2 regions of the Mesorhizobium sp. Primo-A genome follow, and region 1 is predicted to be linked to the other one. Evidence: predicted binding sites of a transcription regulator. Region 1 holds the regulator's gene; the other holds the start of a gene.

Region 1 (7,990 bases):
AGACCTACAAAGCCACGATCTCCTTCACCGCGCCGACTGCCTACCGCGCCATGCTGAAGGCCATGGATGAAGGTGCCGATTTGTCTTCGCTGCGGGTTGCCGTTTCAGCCGGCGAAACCTTGCCCGCTCCGGTTTTCGAAGAGTGGACGCAAAAGACCGGCAAGCCGATCCTCGACGGCATCGGCGCCACCGAAATGCTGCACATCTTCATCTCCAACCGCTTTGGCGACATGAAGCCCGCGTCGACCGGCAAGCCGGTCGGCGGCTACGAGGCGCGCATCGTCGACGACGAGATGCGCGAAGTACCGCGCGGCGCGACCGGCAGGCTGGCGGTGCGCGGCCCGACCGGCTGCCGCTACATGGCCGATATCAGGCAGAAGGACTACGTGCGCGACGGCTGGAACATCACCGGCGACACCTTCACGCAGGACGAGGACGGCTTCTTCCATTTCGCCGCGCGCTCCGACGATATGATCGTCAGCGCCGGCTACAACATTGCCGGCCCCGAGGTCGAGGCCGCACTTCTGTCACATCCCGACGTCGCCGAATGCGCGGTGATCGGCGCCGAGGACGCCGAGCGCGGCCAGATCGTCGAGGCGCATGTCGTGCTGGTGCAGGGCGTGGCGCCTGACGCATTGACGACCAAGCGCCTGCAGGACCATGTCAAGGCGACGATCGCGCCCTACAAATACCCGCGATCGGTGAAATTCATTGCTGCTTTGCCCAAGACCCAGACCGGCAAGATCCAGCGCTTCCGGCTGCGCACGGAGAAAGTCAATTGAGCGAGCCCTACGATCCGGCGTCCGAAGGCGCACAGATGTCGTTCAACGAGCGCATGTCGTACAGCGACTATCTGCACCTGGAGAAAGTGCTGGAGGCGCAGACACCGCTCTCGTCGGCGCATGACGAGATGCTGTTCATCATCCAGCACCAGACCTCGGAACTGTGGATGAAGCTCGCTTTGCACGAGATTGGCGCCGCGATCCGCTCGATCCGCGCCGACCGGCTTGAGCCGAGCTTCAAGATGCTGTCGCGAGTCGCGCGCATCTTCGAGCAGCTGAACAATGCCTGGGATGTGCTGCGGACGATGACGCCCAGCGAATACACCGAGTTTCGCGACGCGCTCGGCCAGTCCTCGGGTTTCCAGTCCTGGCAGTATCGCGCCATCGAGTTCATGGCCGGCAACCGCAACCTGGCCATGCTCGGCCCTCACAAGCATCGGCCTGACCTCAGCGGAAAGCTGGAAGCCATTCTGGCCGAGCCGTCGCTCTATGACGAAGCGCTGCTGCTTTTGGCGCGCAACGGATTCGACATCGGTGCCGATGCCAGGCGCACGGACTGGCGTGAGACGCGAACCGAGAATGAAGAGGTCCTGGTCGCCTGGCAGACTATCTACCGCGATCCGCAGCGCTACTGGATGTTCTACGAACTGGCCGAGAAGCTGGTCGACTTCGAGGATTATTTCCGCCGCTGGCGCTTCAACCACGTCACCACGGTGGAGCGCATCATCGGTCTGAAGCGCGGCACCGGCGGCACGTCGGGCGCTTCGTATCTGAAGAAAATGCTCGAGGTCGTGCTGTTTCCGGAGCTGTGGACGGTCCGCACCCGGCTCTGACATCATCGAAATGAGAACAGGCTCACCGAAGGGACGCTCTGTGGCGGAAACCCCTTCGCGAACAACCGGGGACTGACCATGAGTGGAATTCCTGATCTCGCCGCAGTCGAAGCGATGGATGCCACGGATCCGCTGCGGGCCATGCGCGACCGTTTCATTCTGCCGGAGGGGGTGATCTATCTCGACGGCAATTCACTGGGGGCAGCATCTCATGCCGTTTTCGGCGAGCTGCAGCAGGCGGCGACGCAGGAATGGGCCCGAGATCTTATCCGAGCCTGGAACACGGCCGGATGGTTCGAGATGCCGATCGAACTCGGCGACCAACTCGGACGCCTGATAGGAGCCGCGGCCGGCCAGACCGTTGTCTGCGACACGACATCGACCAACATCTACAAGGTGCTGCACGCAGCGATGGAGATGCGGCCCGGCCGGTCAGCCATCGTCGCCGAAGGTGACAGTTTTCCCACCGACCTGTACATCGCCGAAGGCGTGGCCTCGACCCGGGATGGCGTCCTGCTGCGCCTCGCGGGCGTCGACGCGCCGACCATCGAAGATCTGATCGACGAAAACGTCGCGGTGGTGCTGGTCAACCACGTCAATTACAAATCGGGTGAACTGCGCGACATGGCGGCGCTGACGCGCAGGGCTCATACGGCCGGAGCGCTGATCGTCTGGGATCTCTGCCACACCGCCGGCGCCCTGCCCGTCGAGCTCGATCAGGCAAATGCCGATTTCGCTGTCGGCTGCACGTACAAGTACCTCAACGGCGGTCCGGGCGCGCCGGCCTTCATCTATGCCGCGCAGCGCCACCACGGCGATATCAGCCAGCCGCTCAGCGGCTGGTGGGGCCATGCGCGGCCCTTTGCCTTCGAACGGGGTTATGTTGCCGGCACCGGCATCCGCCGTTTTCTGTGCGGTACGCAACCGGTCCTGTCGATGCGGGCGCTCAAAGGCGCGCTTGCCATCTGGAGCGACGTCGACATGGCGGCATTGCGAAAGAAGAGCGTCGCGCAGACAGAACTGTTCATCCAGCTCGTCGAAGCCAAGTGCGGCGCCTACGGTCTCACGCTGGAGACCACCCGCGACGCGACCAGGCGCGGCAGCCAGGTGTCGTTCCTTCACGACCACGGCTATCAAATCATGCGGGCGCTGATCGAGCGCGGGGTGATCGGTGACTTCCGCGCACCGTCGACCATCCGTTTCGGCTTCACGCCGCTCTATGTCAGCTACAAGGATGTGTGGCTGGCGGTTGAGGTTCTGGAAGACATTCTGCGCACGGGAGCATGGAAGGACCAGCGTTTCGCCGTCAAGGAAGCCGTTACCTGACGCACCGATCCCGGCGATCCGCCGTCGCTGCCCTCACTGCCTGGCAAATGACGGAGAGCTGAATTTCCAGCCAAAATGCCCAACTGACGTTGGCGTTTTGGCTCCGTTTCGTTCACGGCCAACGAACGTCCCGAAGGTTGCAATCGCCCCTTGTCGAGGTCGATCGACAGATAATGCCAAGCTTTGGTAGGGGATAAGCCACAGGTCATTAACCATAACAATTTCAATGTGAGCAGGCGCATTGCCGAAGGTGGCGCCCGTCGATCGTAACCCGCTGGCAAGCGCCAAATAATTTCAGCAGCCTTAACAAATTCATTAAACTTTAAACGGTTGCAGAACACAACTGGAACAGATAGTGTTTGTTCTGGGTTTGTTTTTCGATTCTGGTTTCAGGGAACCTGGGGGCCGCCATGCTGACACGCAAGCAACATGAACTGCTGATGTTCATCCATGAACGCCTGAAGGAGAGCGGCATTCCGCCATCCTTCGACGAGATGAAGGAGGCGCTCGACCTTGCCTCCAAATCCGGGATTCATCGGCTGATCACGGCCCTTGAGGAGCGCGGCTTTATCCGCCGGCTGCCCAATCGGGCCCGCGCGCTGGAAGTGCTGCGGCTGCCGGACTCCATCGCGCCAGGCCTCAATGCGGCAAAGAAGTTTTCGCCAAGCGTCATCCAGGGCAGTCTTGGTCAGGGTGGTGCTCTTGGCCGGCAGATCAAGCCGGCGCCTTCGCGGATGCCTTCGCCCGGCAATGACGACGATGCGGTCTCTGCCGTTTCGATCCCGGTCATGGGTCGCATCGCCGCCGGCGTGCCGATCGATGCCATCCAGCATCAGACGCATTCGATTTCGGTGCCGCCGGACATGATCATGGGCGGCGCGCACTATGCGCTGGAGGTCAAGGGCGATTCGATGATCGAGGCCGGCATCTTCGACGGCGACACCGTTATCATCCGTAACGCCGACACGGCCAGCCCCGGCGAGATCATCGTGGCGCTGGTCGATGAAGAGGAAGCGACGCTGAAGCGGTTCCGCCGCAAGGGCGCCTCGATTGCCCTCGAAGCCGCCAATCCAGCCTATGAGACACGGATTTTCGGGCCGGACAGGGTCAAGGTGCAAGGCAAGCTCGTCGGCCTGATCCGTCGCTACTGAGACGGCTGTGGGTTGACCACTGGCTTCTCGGGTTTCTTGAAGGGTGCCAGCCCCCTCGCCTCGCGAGAGTATCTGCGTTGCGTGTGCCAGGGCCGATATGGGCTGTCCACCGCGAAGCTGATCGTCGCCGGCGTGGTCGCCGATTGGCGATCGAAGAAGACCGCGGCACTGCCTTTGCGAGCCAGTTGCCGCTTGGTGATGACGAGAACCAGCGGGTTGTGACAGGCGTCATAGGCGGTGGCGTCGTTGACGACGATCAGTTCGGCGAAGCCGCAGGCTTTCCAGGTGTCCTTGCGGTCCTCGACATAGGCAATGATCGCACCGGACATGTGCCTGGCCACGCAAACGCCTGAGGAGCAATAGAACGGCGATCCCGGCGGTAGCTCAACGGCATCCGCGACGTCGAATTGCCCATCGCTGTTGTCGAACACTTCCGGAACGACGATGGTTTCCGATGTCAGCGCGCGTTTCCAGTTGTCGACGGTGAATTCGTTCGGCCGTTGCCGGCTGACGGCAAGCTCACCGCCACCGATCGGCAACGCCACCAGCCGGGCGTCTTCCGAGATCAGCACATCGGGCGTGCGCGTATCCGAGACGGTCAGCAAGCCTGCCAACGCGAATGGCAGAGCCGCGAGCCGCAGCCATGTCGTCGCCATCGTCGCGATGACCAGGGCAATGGCCACCAGCAGGACCGACTGTTGCGAAATCAGCCCGACCCCATCGACAGGCGAACGCTCGGAGATCCAGCCCGATATGGCGATCATCATCGTCAGGCCCTTGCCCATCAGGTAGAGACCTGGCCAATCCAATCCGAAAGGCATCAGCAGCGCGCTGGCGACGGCCAGGAACATGACGACGGTGACGATCGGCATAACCGCGAGATTGGCGAACAGGCTGAGCGGCGACACACGCTGAAAATGCCAGATGGCAAACAGCGTCGTGGCGCTGCCGGCGATGATCGAGGTCATGGCCAGACCGATTGCCGCCAGCAGGAATTTTCGTGTCAGGAACCCGGGCAAGGATCGCTTCGGCGGCGGCGTTCTTGCTTTTCCCGCGCGGTGATCCGCCCAGCCGGCATAGGCGCCGACCAGAGCCGCGGTCGCGGCGAACGACATCTGAAAACTCGGGCCGACCACCTCATGCGGCGACACCACGATGACGGCGATCGCCGAGATCGCCAGATTGCGCATGGTGAGTGCTGCTCGATCGAACAGAACTGCAATCAGCATCACTGCCAGCATGATGAAGCTGCGTTCGGCGGCGACGACGATACCTGAGATGACGAGGTAGGCTGCGATCGAGAACAGTGCGGCGGCAGCGGCATACTTCTTGACCGGGCGACGCGCGGAAAAATCGGGAAACAAGGCGAAGGCGCCGCGCAGCAACCCCATGATGGTGCCGGCGACCAGAGCCATATGCAGTCCCGAAATGGAGATGATGTGGTAGATGCCGGTACGTCGCATCGCCTCATTGATGTCGTCGGGAATGCCGGCGCGCACGCCGACGATCAGCGCCGCGGCGATCTCGCCTTCGGCGCCGCCGACGCTCGCCCTGATATGGTCGGCGATGCCTTCACGGGCATTTTCCACGCTGGAGGAAATTCGGGCCGACAGCGGCATGTCGCCATCATCGCTGACGACAAGCTTGGGATTGCCGAGAAAGAACCCGCTGCCGCCAATGCCGGCAAAATAGCTGTCGAAGGAGAAATCATAGCTGTCCGGTCGCACCGGCCCGGTCGGCGGCAAAAGCTTGGCATATCCAGTGATGAGAGAGCCTGCGGTCACGTCAGCCGGGATCTTGCGTGCCGAAAGCCGTACCCGTTCCGGCGCATAGCGCAGTTTCGGTCTTGCGGTCGATGTTACGTCGATGGTCAGCCGGATACGGCCAGTTTCCATACGGTCGAGCGAGACGACGCGGCCGGTCACCTGCGTCGAGATTTCCGAGCCCAACATTTGTGTGCCCGCACGCCACGTCTCGACCTTGGCAGCAAGCAGCCCTAGGGCGCACAAAAGTGCCGCCATGAAACACAGATGGGTCTTTGGCCATGAGCGCGAGACCAGCGCACAGATCCCCGTCAGGATGACAACCGCGACAGGTCTCGCAAAGTCGGGTTCAGCCGTCAGCGAAAAATAGCCGATCGCTCCGATCGCAAGGCAGACCGGTACCAGCAGGAAGGCCACGCCCCGGTCGAGTTCCAGGCTCGCCGCCATGTTCACGCTGTGGCGCAGGCGTGGCAGTGATATCAGGCCGATCTGCCGGCGCACGCGCACGATCCTGCCGGTTCCGGCAACAGGAACAGAGGCGGCGATACCCGTTTGCAAGGGCAGCTTGCCGGAATCCGGCACGAGGGGCGACGGCGGCGGCAATGAGGCTGGCAGAGGCGCAAACAGGGACCGTTCGCTGACGCCAATGGCAGCGTCCTCGCCCTGATCCGAGCCCCAGCCTCGTCCAGCCATCGGGTCTGCCCCTTGCGCCCTCGACACCCTATGCTACATGAACGCGCAAAGCGCGAAAGTCCGCGCGACCGCACCCCGCTTCAGATGGTTTCCGAGAGTTCCATGTCCGACAAGGTCGTCACCCGTTTTGCCCCCTCGCCCACCGGCTATTTGCACATAGGCGGCGCGCGCACGGCGCTGTTCAACTGGCTGTATGCAAAGCACACCGGCGGCACGATGCTGCTGCGCATCGAGGACACCGATCGCGAACGCTCCAATGAAGCCGCGACGGCTGCCATCCTCGACGGGCTTTCCTGGCTTGGCCTGAGCTGGGACGGCGAGCCGGTGTCGCAGTTCGAGCGTGCGCCCCGCCACCGCGAGGTGGCCGAGGAGCTCGTGCGCATCGGCAAGGCCTATTATTGCTACGCCACGCCAGCCGAACTGGAGGCCATGCGCGAGGCCGCCAGAGCCAAGGGGCTGCCACCCCGCTACGATGGCCGCTGGCGCGACCGCGACCCCTCAGAGGCACCCGCAGGTGCCAAGGGCGCCATCCGCATCAAGGCGCCGACCGAAGGCGAGACCGTCGTCCATGACCGGGTCCAGGGCGACGTGCGCTTTCCTAACAAGGATCTCGATGACTTCATCATCCTGCGTTCCGACGGCAATCCCACTTACATGCATGCCGTCGTCGTCGACGATCATGACATGGCCGTCACCCACATCATCCGCGGCGACGACCATCTGACCAACGCCGCCCGCCAGACCGTCATCTACAACGCCATGGGCTGGGACGTGCCGTCCATGTCGCATATCCCGCTGATCCACGGCGCCGATGGCGCCAAGCTATCGAAGCGGCACGGCGCGCTTGGCGTCGAGGCTTATCGCGCCATGGGCTACCTGCCGGAGGCGCTGCTCAACTACCTGGCGCGTCTCGGCTGGAGCCATGGCGACGACGAGATCATGTCGATCAAGGACATGATTTCCTGGTTCGACATCGGCGACGTCAACAAGGGCGCGGCGCGCTTCGACTTCGCCAAGCTGGAGGCAATCAACGGCGCACATATGCGTCGCATGAGCGATGCCGAACTGTTCGACATCTTCATCGCCACCCTGCCCTACCTCGAAGGTGGCCCGGCGATCGCCGCACGCCTGAACGACAGCACCAAGGCGCAGTTGCTGGCAGCGCTTCCGGGCCTGAAGGAGCGCGCCAAGACGCTGGTGGAGCTCGTCGACGGCGCGGCCTTCCTGTTTGCCACGCGACCGCTGCCGATCGACGACAAGGCGGCCCTTCTGCTCACCGACGATGCCCGCAAGATCCTGCGCAGTGCTCACGAAGCTTTGAACGGGCTTGCGGGTGACTGGACAGCCGTCTCGGCGGAGGCGGCGATCCGCGAGGTGGCGGCGGCCGGCAGCCACAAGCTCGGCGCGGTGGCCCAGCCTTTGCGCGCCGCTTTGACCGGCAA
Region 2 (7,990 bases), on a different contig from region 1:
CCATGGCCGTCACCGCCGGCAAGATCTTCATTCCGGAAGTCGGATCGTCGACCCACTACTATGCCCAATATGTCCACCCCGGCTGGGCGCGCACGATGCAGAAGATGACCAAGATCGGCCTGCATATCTTCTATCGGACCTATGGCGGCGGCTGGAGCTGAGTGCGGAGCAGCCGCTGATCCTTGATGTGGCGCGCAGCCGATCAAAGAGCCATTGCGCGGGGGATTCGCGCCATGCATCCTCGTCATCCTGGCGGGCACGATGTCGCACCTTCGTAATTCATTGATTTTATTGCCTAAAATACATGGCAATGAACTTCCGCCCGTGGCTTGACGGGCGCAAACCCTCTAACTATGTTGCCGGCGACTTTAGAAGCGGACGGACGGTGACGGTCTGACCGGGCAGGGGGGTTGCGATGGCCGACAAGAATGGGCCAGACGGAACCGGAGAAACCGGCCGCGGCAATCAGCATGAACCCGACATCCGCGACGACGATCTTGAGCGCCGCCGCCGTGACCTTGAAGCTTCGCTTGCGACAAGGCGGCCGGGCCGGCTCGAGGGGAAAGACGACGCGAAAGCGGGCAGTGTGGCCGGTTATGGTCAGGCGCTCAAACTCTCCAGCGAGTTTATCGCCGGGGTGGTGGTGGGTGCCGGCATCGGCTGGGTCATCGACCGTCTGGCGGGGACATCGCCATGGGGTCTGATCGTGTTTCTGCTGCTTGGTTTTGGCGCCGGAGTGCTCAATGTGATGCGTTCCGCCGGCGTCGTGGCAGAATTTGGACAGGGCGATAAATCGCGCCGTGGCCAAGACGACAAGAAATGACCGCGCACCATGTGCGGTAATGGTAACGAGGCCGTACGCGGCATTGACGGGGTTTGAACGTGGCAGCTGACAAGGTCGATCCGATCCACCAGTTCCATATCAACAAGCTGATTCCGATCGACATCGGCGGCTATGACCTGTCTTTCACCAATTCGGCGCTGTTCATGGTCGCAACCGTGATCGTCGCGGCTGGATTCCTGTTTCTCACGACGTCGAGCCGCAGCCTGGTTCCCGGGCGGCTTCAGTCGGTCTCCGAGATGGCGTACGAGTTTGTCGGCAACATGTTGCGCGACGCCGCCGGCACGCAGGGCATGAAGTTCTTCCCTCTCGTGTTCTCGCTGTTCATGTTCGTGCTCGTCGCCAATCTGCTTGGCCTGTTCCCCTATTTCTTCACCGTCACCAGCCACATTATCGTCACCTTCGGCCTTGCCGTGCTGGTGATCGCAACCGTGGTCGTCTACGGCTTCATGAAGCATGGTCTTGGCTTCCTGAAACTGTTCGTGCCGCACGGCGTGCCGGTCTTCCTGCTGCCTCTCGTGGTGCTGATCGAAGTAATCTCCTTCGTGTCGCGCCCGGTCAGCCTCTCGGTTCGTCTGTTCGCCAACATGCTCGCCGGCCACATCACGCTGAAGGTGTTCTCCGGCTTCGTCGTCAGCCTGAGCGCGCTCGGCGCGGTTGGCGTCGCCGGCTCGATCCTGCCTCTGGCGATGGCGGTGGCGCTGACGGCACTGGAACTGCTGGTCGCCTTCCTGCAGGCCTACGTCTTTGCCGTGTTGACCTGCATGTATCTCAACGACGCCCTGCATCCAGGGCACTAGGTCCAAAAGTTTCCGGCCCAAAGATTTCCAACATTGGCGCCGGATGGAATCGCAACGGAATTTTAGATCCAAAGGAGTTGAACAAATGGACGCAGAAGCAGCAAAGTACATCGGCGCCGGCATCGCTTGCCTGGGCATGGGTGGCGCGGGCATTGGCCTCGGCAACATCTTCGGCAGCTACCTGGCGGGCGCACTGCGCAACCCGTCGGCCGCCGATGGCCAGTTCGGCCGTCTGATCTTCGGCTTTGCCGTGACCGAAGCTCTGGGCATCTTCTCGCTTCTCATCGCGCTTCTGGCCCTGTTCGGCTGAGCACTCGGGAAGATTGGACAGGCCGGCCGCGCAAGCGGCGGGCCTGAATTTCGGGGATAGTCCATGTTCGTGACATCTGCCTTTGCGCAAGAGTCCGCGCCATCAGCCGATACCAGCCACGCTGCGACGGAAGGCGACACGCATTCCGGCACCAGCGTGCCTGCTGAAGCGCATGGCACGTTTCCGCCATTCGATCCGGCGACGTTCCCGTCGCAGCTTCTGTGGCTGGCGATCACCTTCGGGCTGTTCTATCTCTTCCTGAAGCGGGTGGTGATGCCGCGCGTCGGCGGCATCATCGATGTCCGCAACGATCGCATCACGCAGGACCTCGACCAGGCGGCCAGGTTGAAGGGCGAGGCCGACGCCGCCGTTGCTGCCTACGAGCAGGAACTGGCGGAAGCCAAGACCAAGGCCAACGCGATCGGCCAGCAGGCCAACGACGCTGCCAAGGCCGAGGCCGACACCGCTCGCAAGAAGGTCGAGGCTGCGCTCGACGCGAAGCTTGGCGAAGCCGAAGCCCGCATTTCTTCCATCAAGGCCAATGCCATGAAGGAAGTCGGCAGCATCGCCGAGGACACCGCTTCGGCGATCGTCGAGGCTCTGGTTGGCGGCAAGGCCAGCAAGGCCGAGATCGCGGCCGCGGTCAAATCCGTGGCCCGGTGAGGAGCGCATCATGGATTACACATCTCTCGCGACGCTCTGGGCCACGATAGCCCTGATCATCTTCCTCGGCGTTGCCGTCTACATCAAGGTGCCTGGCATGATCGCCAAGGCGCTCGACGCCCGTGCCGCCAGGATCAGCAATGAACTGGACGAAGCGCGCCGGCTGCGCGAGGAGGCCCAGCAGCTGCTCGGCCAGTACCAGCGCAAGCGCAAGGAAGCCGAGCAGGAGGCCGCCGACATCGTCGCTGCCGCCAAGCGCGAAGCCGACATGCTTGCCGCCGACGCGCATAAGAAGACCGAGGACTATGTCGTCAGGCGCACCGCGCTTGCCGAACAGAAGATCGGTCAGGCCGAGCGTGATGCCATCAGCGAAGTGCGCGCCAGCGCCGTCGACATCGCCGTCGAGGCAGCACGCGCGCTGCTTGCCGGCAAGATCGACGCCAAGGCCGGTGCAGATCTGTTCAAGGCTTCGCTCGCGGACGTGAAGTCGAAGCTGAATTAGGCGGTTCGTCTAGCCAGTCATCGAAAGCCGCCCGGGCAACCCGGCGGCTTTTTTGTTGCGGCGCTGAAGCTGCCAATCTCCCCCCTCGTGGGGGAGATGCCCGGCAGGGCAGAGGGGGGCGTGAAGGAACGCTAACCTTTGTTGTCCTAAGGTCTATCGGGACAAGCCTGAGGGCATAACTGCAATCGATTGAGAGGCCGGCGGGACAGCGCCCCCCTCTGTCCTACCGGACATCTCCCCCACAAGGGGGGAGATTGGCTTGTCGTCGTCGTCGCTCAATCCAGCCCGGCGAAGCTCTCTTCTTCCACCACGTCCACCTCGGCCCCACCCAGCCGGAATGGCGCAAACGACACGCGGTGCAGCCGCGCCACCGGGCCATGCGCTTCGATCGCGGTGCGATGACGAACCGTGGCGTAGCCCATATGGACTTCGAACCCGTAGCGGTCGTGATGGTTGCCGCAGCCGCACATCATGCGGTCGCGCATCACCTTGGCGACGATCGAGGCGGCGGCGATCGACTGCGAACGCTGGTCGCCCTTGATCAGCGCGCGCCCTTCACAAGGCAGTCCCGGCGGCACGTCGCGTCCATCGGCAAGCGCAAGCTTCGGCCGGACCGACAGCCCTACCAGCGCGCGCCGCATGGCTTCCAGGCTTGCCTTGAGGATGTTGCTGCCGTCGATGCCCTCGGCGCTGATGGAGGCCATCGAGACCGCCTGTGCGGAGCCGAGAATGCGCAGGAACAGGGCCTCACGCTGTAAATGGCTGAGGCGTTTGGAATCGTCGAGGCCGTCGGGAATGTTGGCGGGATCGAGCACCACCGCTGCGGCGACCACCGGCCCGGCCAGGGGGCCGCGGCCTGCCTCGTCCATCCCGGCGACCGGCCACAGGCCCTCCGCCATCGCCTTCGTCTCGAAGGAGAAGTCGGGCTTCTCGATGATCTCAAAGAGAGGCGGAGAATCAGAACGCGCGCGAGCCATGTTGCGGCGAGGTTCGCATCGGCTCCGATTCTCCGCAAGTCCCTCCGGGTCGGGTGGGGCGCCGGACCGGGAGGGCACCGTCTGCAGGCCGGGGCAGGCCGGACGGGATTCTTGGTGCGCGACGGATCAATCCATCGCGACGAATTGTCTCTTCAAAGCAGCGTCAGTTGCACCTGGTCTTTCCCGGCGGCAACGAACTGATCGGTCCGCAGCGTGCGCCGTTCGGCATTGAGACCAAGCCGCTTGGCTGTGATCTCGAAGCGCCGGCCGATCTGCCAGGCATAGGGACCGGCGCCCTTCATGCGCTTGCCCCATTCCGAATCGTAGTCTTTGCCGTCACGCATGGAGCGGACAAGCGACATCACATGGCGGTAACGGTCGGGATAATGGCGCAGCAGCCAGTCCTTGAAGATCGGGCTGACCTCCAGCGGCAGCCGCAGGATCACATAACCCGCCTCGCGCGCGCCGGCCGCACGTGCCGAATCGAGGATGCGTTCCATCTCCGGATCAGTCAGGCCCGGAATGATCGGAGCCACCATGACCGACGCCGGAATGCCGGCATCCGAAAGCTGCCGGATCGCTTCCAGCCGCTTGGTCGGCGTCGACGCGCGCGGCTCCATGGTGCGCGCCAGCATGCGGTCGAGCGTCGTCACCGACAGCGCCACCTTGGCGAGCCCTCGTTCGGCCATGCGCGACAGGATATCGATATCGCGCGTCACCAGGGCGGACTTTGTCACGATGCCGACCGGATGGCCGCGCGCTTCCAGCACTTCGAGGATTTCGCGCATGATCCGGTATTGCTTCTCGATCGGCTGGTAGGGGTCGGTGTTGGTGCCGATGGCGATGGTGCGCGGCTGATAGCTGTCCTTCGAAAGCTCCTTGTCGAGCAAGCGCGCCGCATCAGGTTTGGCGAACAGCTTCGATTCGAAATCCAGACCCGGCGACAGGCCCATGAACGCGTGCGTCGGGCGGGCAAAGCAATAGACGCAGCCATGCTCGCAGCCGCGATAAGGGTTGATGGAACGGTCGAAGGAAATGTCGGGCGATTCGTTGCGGGTGATGATGGTGCGCGGCTTCTCGACCTGCACTTCGGTCTTGAAGGGGGGCAGTTCTTCCAGCGAATTCCAGCCATCGTCGAACACGTGCCGGCTGACTGGCTCGAATCGGCCGGACGGGTTGATGCCGGCCGACCTGCCGCGGTTGCGGTCCGGGCGGACACGCATGCCGCTCTGCTCGACCATCGCATTGGCCATCTCGGCTCTTCCTGCTCCGAAAGCTGCAATGTCGGCGCGCACGATCTGTTCCATTTTCGCCCGCTCCCAGGGACTGTCCGTGTTGTGTCGAATCGCTCTGTTCATGAAATTATTCCTATTTCATCGATGAGAACAAAGCAAGAACTTTCTATGGTGCGATGCAAAACTGGCGCTGTGCGGCGCTTTCCGCTATTCGGCTAAGGATGCTCAGTGTTCTCATCGAAACCCGCAATGACGAGGAGGGCCTCGCCCGCACGCTCGCCTCGCTGATTGGCGGCGCGGTCGAAGGCGTGGTGCGTGAAGTCATCGTCTGCGACACAGGCTCCGCCGACCAGACGCATCGTGTGGCCGAGCATGCCGGCTGTCAGTACGTGACCGGCGGTGTCGCTGCCGGCATCCGCCAGGCCAAGGGGGACTGGTTGCTGCTCCTGGAACCGGGCGCGCGGTTGGTGGAGGGCTGGATCGATGAGGTTGTCGCGCATACGGCCAGGCAGACCATGGCCGCACGGTTTTCGCGCACGCGGGCCAGCCGCACGCCATTCCTGGCACGGGTCTTTTCGGGAAACCGCGCCCTGGCCGACGGATTGCTGATCAGCAAGCGTCAGGCGGCGGCCGCGGCCAAGAGTGCCGGCAGTGCTGAGGCCATCGCCCGCGGCCTCGCAACGAAGCGGCTCGACGCCGAGATCTGGATGGCGCCCGCCAAGCAGGAACGCCGCTCCTCGACATGATTTTTTGCAGCTGCTCAGGCCATTGTGCATTGCACAAAATCTGACGCGGGGTTAGCGTCCGTTCAAGCGGGAATTGGGTTTGGGACATGCCGAGTGGCGAGCACCGATGCGGCATCGGTGGTGCTCTCATAGCCGAGGACCCAATGAAGCTTTCAACCCCCGACACATCCGGCGCGGCCAGTCTCGAGGCTATTGCGCGCGACGGCAGTCTGTTGCGACGCATCGCGGTGCGCATTCCGACCTATCTCAAGGACCTGCGCGAAAACCCCGCCTGGCTGCCGATGTTCGTGCTGGCGCGCACAATGCCTGGACGCCGCATGCATTGGCTGGGCGCAAAACGCGCCCGCCCGGTCGCCAATGCCGGGGATACGATGTTTGCCGGTGTCGAACGGGGAGCGGTCGTCGATGCGTTGCGCTCCGACGGGCTGTTCTCAGGCTTGGTCCTGCCGCCTGATATCCATGAAGAGATCGCCGACTTCGCCGGGCGCACGCCTTGCTTCGGCAATTTCGACCGCCGTCTCGAATTCATGCCGGGGGAACATGCCGAGGCCGAGAAACGCCTTGGCCGCTCGCTGCTCAGCGGGCATTTTTTCGAGCGCATCCTCGACTGCCCGGCGGCGCTTGCCATCCAGCGCGATCCGCTGCTTCTGGATATTGCCGCGCACTATCTCGGCGGCCAGGCAAAACTGATCACGACGCGCGTCTGGTGGAGTTTTCTAACCGGTGCCGCTTCGGATGCCGACAAGAACCTCGCCTCGCTCGGCAAGTATCATTTCGACCTCGATGATTGGCGCATGCTGAAATTCTTCTTCTACCTCAAGCCGGTCGACGCCGACACCGGTCCGCATGTCTATGTCAGGGGCAGCCACAAGCGCCGCAGCCTCAAGCACCAGCTCACGCTTCTGGTTGGCCACCCCGCGCAACAGGTCCTGGATGTCTATGGCGAGCAGAGCCCGGTGACGCTGACCGGCGAGGCCGGTCTCGGTTTCGTCGAGGACCCTTTTGGCTTCCATATGGGCACCGTGCCGGCACGCACGCCCCGACTGATGATGGAAGTCGGCTTCGGCGTCTCGCCGCCGTCGCGCCGGCGGTTTCATGGCGAGCCGGTCATCCGCTGAGAGCGACGCTTGCCTCGGCTTTACGGAGCTGATTTGCCGCGCCGCAAATGCTCGTCCAGGCGCGGCATGATCTCGACGAAGTTGCACGGCATATGCCGGTAGTCGAGCTGTGCCTTCAGGATGCCGTCCCACGCGTCCTTGCAGGCGCCTGGCGAACCCGGCAGCACGAAGACGAAGGTGGCGTTGACGACGCCGCCGGTCGCCCGGCTCTGGATCGTCGAGGTGCCGATCTTGTCGTAGGAGATCCGGTGGAACACTTCCGAAAAGCCATCCATGCGCTTTTCGAAGATCGGCTCCAGCGCGTCCGGCGTCACGTCACGGCCGGTGAAACCGGTGCCGCCGGTGGTGATGACGACATCGATATTCTTGTCCCGCGACCACGCCAGAACCGTGTCGCGGATTTTTTCCCGATCGTCGGTGACGATATCGCGGGCCGCCAGCATATGGCCGGCCTCGGTGATGCGGTCGGCCAGCGTCTGGCCGGATTTGTCGTCGGCGAGGCTGCGCGTATCTGAAACGGTCAGCACCGCGATGCGCACGGGAATGAAGGAGCGGCTCTCGTCAATTCTGGCCATCAGATACCTCCGATGCGATGCTGCGCGTCGCCGCGACGAACCAGTCGGGCTGGCGGCCGCGGATTTCGGCGGCGGCGCGCTTGGCGACATTGCCGGTCTCGAACAGGCCGAAGCAGGTGGCGCCGGACCCGGACATCCGTGAAAAACCGGATCCGGCCTTGTTCAGCCAGGAAAGCGCCCTGCCGATAGCCGGCTGCATCGCCAGCGCGGCGGGCTCGAGGTC

Evidence for each region. The regulator LexA, encoded in region 1, represses DNA repair genes until DNA is damaged. The targets are predictions, from matches to a motif close to TGTTCNNNNTGTGTTCNG.
Region 2: a site for LexA is predicted at 5,475-5,492, ahead of EOC83_RS25845 (PA0069 family radical SAM protein). Genes of this name have one in related genera too.

Annotation. Positions count from the first base shown of each region.
Region 1 is NZ_RZTG01000003.1:177,626-185,615, forward strand. It holds gene EOC83_RS06300 (AMP-binding protein) at 1-782, shown strand, start outside; gene kynA (tryptophan 2,3-dioxygenase) at 779-1,615, shown strand; gene kynU (kynureninase) at 1,694-2,941, shown strand; gene lexA (transcriptional repressor LexA) at 3,352-4,092, shown strand; gene EOC83_RS06320 (ComEC/Rec2 family competence protein) at 4,086-6,548, opposite strand; gene gltX (glutamate--tRNA ligase) at 6,651-7,990, shown strand, end outside.
Region 2 is NZ_RZTG01000015.1:31,557-39,546, reverse strand. It holds gene EOC83_RS25880 (cell wall hydrolase) at 1-161, shown strand, start outside; gene EOC83_RS25875 (AtpZ/AtpI family protein) at 416-823, shown strand; gene EOC83_RS25870 (F0F1 ATP synthase subunit A) at 883-1,641, shown strand; gene EOC83_RS25865 (F0F1 ATP synthase subunit C) at 1,727-1,951, shown strand; gene EOC83_RS25860 (F0F1 ATP synthase subunit B) at 2,015-2,614, shown strand; gene EOC83_RS25855 (F0F1 ATP synthase subunit B) at 2,625-3,116, shown strand; gene EOC83_RS25850 (ribonuclease HII) at 3,392-4,093, opposite strand; gene EOC83_RS25845 (PA0069 family radical SAM protein) at 4,246-5,400, opposite strand; gene EOC83_RS25840 (glycosyltransferase) at 5,550-6,074, shown strand; gene EOC83_RS25835 (hypothetical protein) at 6,218-7,192, shown strand; gene moaB (molybdenum cofactor biosynthesis protein B) at 7,213-7,767, opposite strand; gene EOC83_RS25825 (4-(cytidine 5'-diphospho)-2-C-methyl-D-erythritol kinase) at 7,754-7,990, opposite strand, start outside.